DNA from 2 places in the Microbacterium sp. Bi128 genome. Region 2 is predicted to be linked to the other one. Evidence: riboswitches for the same ligand, from Rfam matches in the RefSeq annotation. Region 2 holds a riboswitch; the other holds the start of a gene.
The links. Region 2 has a riboswitch for thiamine pyrophosphate ahead of LQV45_RS16400 (ECF transporter S component). Riboswitches for the same ligand answer to the same signal wherever they lie in the genome.
Positions count from the first base shown of each region.

Region 1: it holds a riboswitch for thiamine pyrophosphate, as region 2 does, so the genes downstream of both, LQV45_RS16965 (bifunctional hydroxymethylpyrimidine kinase/phosphomethylpyrimidine kinase) here and LQV45_RS16400 (ECF transporter S component) in region 2, are expected to answer to the same signal.

Region 1 is NZ_CAKKMM010000278.1:6-2,200, forward strand. Features, by position in the region: partial or broken gene LQV45_RS16960 (ribonuclease E/G) at 1-959, shown strand, start outside; TPP riboswitch at 1,108-1,205, shown strand; gene LQV45_RS16965 (bifunctional hydroxymethylpyrimidine kinase/phosphomethylpyrimidine kinase) at 1,275-2,195, shown strand, end outside.
Region 2 is NZ_CAKKMM010000257.1:2,384-4,578, reverse strand. Features, by position in the region: gene LQV45_RS16405 (ABC transporter ATP-binding protein) at 1-698, opposite strand, end outside; gene LQV45_RS16400 (ECF transporter S component) at 727-1,374, opposite strand; TPP riboswitch at 1,441-1,584, opposite strand; gene LQV45_RS16395 (heme-degrading domain-containing protein) at 1,772-2,195, shown strand, end outside.

The sequences.
Region 1 (2,195 bases), on a different contig from region 2:
TGGCCGAGGTGCCATCGCTGGGACGCGTGCAGATGACCCGCAAGCGGATGGGCACGGGGCTGCTGGAAGTCTTCGGCGAACAGTGCGAAACATGTGCGGGCCGCGGCATCGTCACCCACGACGAGCCGGTGGAGCACCGCCGCGCCAACACGGTCGCCGCGGAGCACTATGTGCCGCGCACCGAGGCGCAGCCTGCTGCCCGCCCGGAACGCAAGAGCCGTCGCCGCGGTCGCGGAGGCCAGGGCGGAGAGACCGCGCCGGCCGCACCCGCGCCCGTCCACGCCGAGCCCACTGAGGCCGAACGCCACGCCAAGGCCGAGGCCACCCGTGCCGCGCTGGCCAACATCGCTGCCGCAGCGCACGCCGCGCACCTGCACGACGGGGAGGCAGCCGCAGCCAGCGACGCCGGGGCCCGCCAGGCCGCCGTCGACGCCGTCACGCAGCTCGCAGCCGCCGACGAGGCAGCCGGCCGCCCCGCAACGGTGCTGACGTTTGGCGGCGAGCAGGTGGCCCTACCCTTCGTCGAGCACGCGGAGGACGCGCCGTCACCGGCCCTGACCCTGGACCTGCTGACCGAGGCCTTCGCAAACCTGGGCGAAGCCGAGGCCGGCAAGCCGGATCAGGCCGCCGGCCTGGCGGCCGGTCAGGCAGCAGCTGTTGCCGCACCGGAAGCCACGGCGCCCGAGGCGCCGTCGGCCGTCCGCGCTACGGAGGCGCCGGCGTCACGCACAGCTGACACCACGACGCTGCGCGGCCGCCGCGGGCGCCGCAACCGGAGTGCCAGCCGCGCCCAGGGCGCAGCCAACGAAACCTCCGTGGAGCACCGCGAGGCAACCCGGCCGGCCACGGCCGGATCGGTCCACGAGGCCAAGGCTCCCGCCGCGGCCGGGCCTGCGTCCATCCCGGCCGGCAACGAGCCGATCATCCTCGGCGTCGGCGTGCCGGCGTCGGAGCTGTAGTCCTCCGCGACTGACCACGTCCCCGTCCGGTCATTATTTCGACTGGTCGGGCTGCGGGTCCGGGTCAGGGCAGACGTAACATACGTCCGCCCGGGCCCGGGCCCGCTCGTGCGTTAACGGGTCCTCCGGGTGGCAAGGGCTAGGCTGGAACACTGACACGGGGTGCCGGGCACCGGGCCGGCTGAGATCCAGACCCGTTGAACCTGTCCGGTTAGCACCGGCGAAGGGATGTCTTCCTTGTCCGCGAGATCGAATCCGTCCGAGTTCCTCCCGCCCAATTTTCTGCACAACGAGTCTCTGCCGGCCCCGCCGCGCATTCCCCGCGTGCTGGCCATCGCCGGCTCCGATCCCTCCGGCGGGGCCGGAATCCAGGCCGACCTGAAGAGCATCGCGGCGAACGGCGGCTACGGCATGGCCGCCATCACCGCCCTGACAGCGCAGAACACGCAGGGCGTGCGCGCCGTCCACGTCCCCCCGGCGGCGTTCCTCACGGCGCAGCTGGACGCCATCAGCGACGACATCGGCATCGACGCCGTCAAGATCGGCATGCTCGGTGACGCCGCCGTGATCGACGCCGTCCGCGGCTGGCTGGAAAAGGTGCGCCCCGCCGTCGTGGTCCTGGACCCGGTGATGGTCGCCACCAGCGGTGACCGGCTCCTGCAGGAATCGGCCGAGGCCGCCCTGCAGGCCCTCCTGCCGCTGGCGGACCTCATCACGCCCAACCTCGCCGAACTCGCCATCCTGCTCAAGGAACCCGTCGCTGCCGAGTGGTCCGAGGCCCTGGCGCAGGGCAAGCGGCTGGCCGCCCTGACCGGCACCACCGTCCTGGTTAAGGGCGGACACCTCCAGGGCGCCGGGCCGGGGGACGGGCATGCCCACGACGCCGATGCCCACGACGTCGACGGCCACGGCGCCGGCACCGGCTGCCCGGATGCCCTGGTCAACACCGGCGGCCTGCTCGGCCAGGAAACGGTGGTGGTGCCGGGGGAGCGGATCGCGACGCGCAACAGCCACGGCACCGGATGCTCCCTGTCCTCGGCCATGGCCACCGTGCAGGCCCGGGTGGGGGACTGGGAAGCGACGCTGCGCGAAGTCAAGCCGTGGCTGCTGGGCGCGCTCCGCGAAGCCTCGGCCCTGGACGTCGGCTCCGGCAACGGCCCGGTCCACCACTTCCACCACCTGCAGCACCTCCAGGGCAGGCAGGGTCCGGCGGCGGGGGAGTTCGCCGCAGCCCTG
Region 2 (2,195 bases):
ACGATCCTGTCCACCAGGTCTTTCCAGACCCCCACCCGGTGCTCCACGACCACCAGCGTGGCGCCTGTCTTGTCCAGGCAGCGGCCCACAGCGTCGCGGACCTCCAGGACGCCCGCGGGGTCGAGGTTGGCGGTCGGCTCGTCGAGCAGCAGCAGCCCTGGCCGCATCGCGAGGATCCCGGCGAGCGCGAGCCGTTGCTTTTGGCCGCCGGAGAGGGCCGCCGTCGGGTGGTCCAGCGGCAGCTGTCCCAGCCCGACGTCGTCGAGGGCCTCGTGCACCCGCGGCCAGATCTCCGCCGCCGGGACGGCGAGGTTCTCCGCCCCGAAGGCGACGTCGTCGCCGAGGCGGGAGAGCACCACCTGCGTTTCCGGGTCCTGCTGCACCAGCCCGGCGCGGCCGCGCTGCGCCCGTGGCGCGGCACCGTCGATCAGGAGGCTGCCGGTCTCGTCTGCATCTTCGGCGTCGCCGGAGTCGCCGGAGTCCCCGGAGTCGCCGGCCGCGCCGTCGCCCAGAACGCCGGCCAGGGCGTGGAGCAGCGTCGACTTGCCGGCGCCGGAGGGCCCCAGCAGGAGCACGCGCTCCCCCGGCTGGATGTCCAGGTCAAGGCCGCTGACGGCGGGCCTGGTTCGTCCGGCATGCCGCCAGCCCCAGCCGCGGGCCGTGACGGCGGCCGGCCGGACGCCCGGTGAAGATCTCATGATTCTCTGCAGGATTCAGCGACGGGGCTCAGGAGAAGACGGGCTCCGTGGCGGCCTTGCGGGAGGCAAAGGAGCCCAGCACTCCGGTTTTCGCCAGGCCGCGGGTGGCGAGCCAGGCCAGTCCGCCGGCAATCACTGCGCCGGAGATCGTGGTGAAGACGATGTAGGCGAGCTTGTCGCCGGCTTCGTAGGCGATGTTCCAGCCCCACGGCAGGAAGGAATCGTTCAGGCCGCAGAAGAGGCCCGCGCCGGCGCCGGCCAGCACGGAGACGGGCAGGTTGAACTTCTTGTAGAGGAAGGCCGCGAAGACCAGTTCGGCGCCGAGGCCCTGCAGGATGCCGGAGATCAGCACCGTGGTGCCGTACTGCGAACCCATGATGAGCTCGCCGGTGGCCGCGACGGTTTCGCAGAAGAGCGCGGCGCCCGGCTTGCGGATGATGAGCATGCCCAGCACTGCCGGGATCATCCAGCCGCCGGCGTAGAGTCCGCTCAACGGCGGGTAGACCGCGTTGACCGGAGTCGAGATCAGGTTCGCGCCCTGGGACCAGGCCCAGAAAATGACGCCGCCGGCAACGGCGATCAACGCGGCCACCACAATGTCCACCACGCGCCAGCTGTAGTTGCGCCGGGCGGATGAACGGCTGGCGGAACCATGCTGTGCTGAAATATCTGTCATGTCGTCCTCCTGAGGAACAGGAGGGGAGGGTGCGCCGGCCGGTCTCGGCTTCCGCCGCCCTCCGCGCATCCTGAGAACTCGACTCCCTTGCGCCGGTACTAACCGGATCAGGTTCGAGGGTCTGCGGCTGTCCGCACTCTCAGCGCCCACCAAAGGTTTCCCCGGATTGTTCCGGCGATGCCCGACGGCGGCGCTCCCCTGTCGTAATTATTTTCGCCCTTGTGGGCTGGCTCAGTTTACACCCGGACGGCCGGGATTTCAGTGGTGTGCCGTCACAATCGTGGACCGGACGGCGGCAGTCCCGGCGGCCCGGAAAACCCTCTTGGTAGAGTCGTCGTGCCGGACCCCCGGACCCGCCAGCGGGCGGCCTCGTCACCCACCGGAAAGCTGGAATATTTTGTCGCACACACCGGTCACCCAAGATCCCTCCGGGGAATACGATCCCGACTCCAATGAGCCGCAGCCGCGGGGTTCCCTGGCGGCGCTCATTGGCCGCGTGCTGGCCGAGATAGAGGCGCTCCAGTTCGCGTCGTTCAGCAAGGATGACGCCCTGGACCTCGGGCTCCTCCTTGTCGAGCTGGGCAGGCAACGCTCGCTGCCCATCGCCGTCGACATCACCAAAGGCGAGCAGGTGCTCTTCCACGCCGCGCTGGACGGCGCCACACCGGACAATGAGCGCTGGATCAACGCCAAAAAGCGCGCCGCCATGCGGTACGAGGTCCCGTCCCTGCTGGTGGGCCTCCGGGCCCGCGCTGCCGGCGGAAGGATCGAGGACAACGCCTGGTGGGATCAGTCGGAGTTCGCCGCCCACGGCGGGGCGT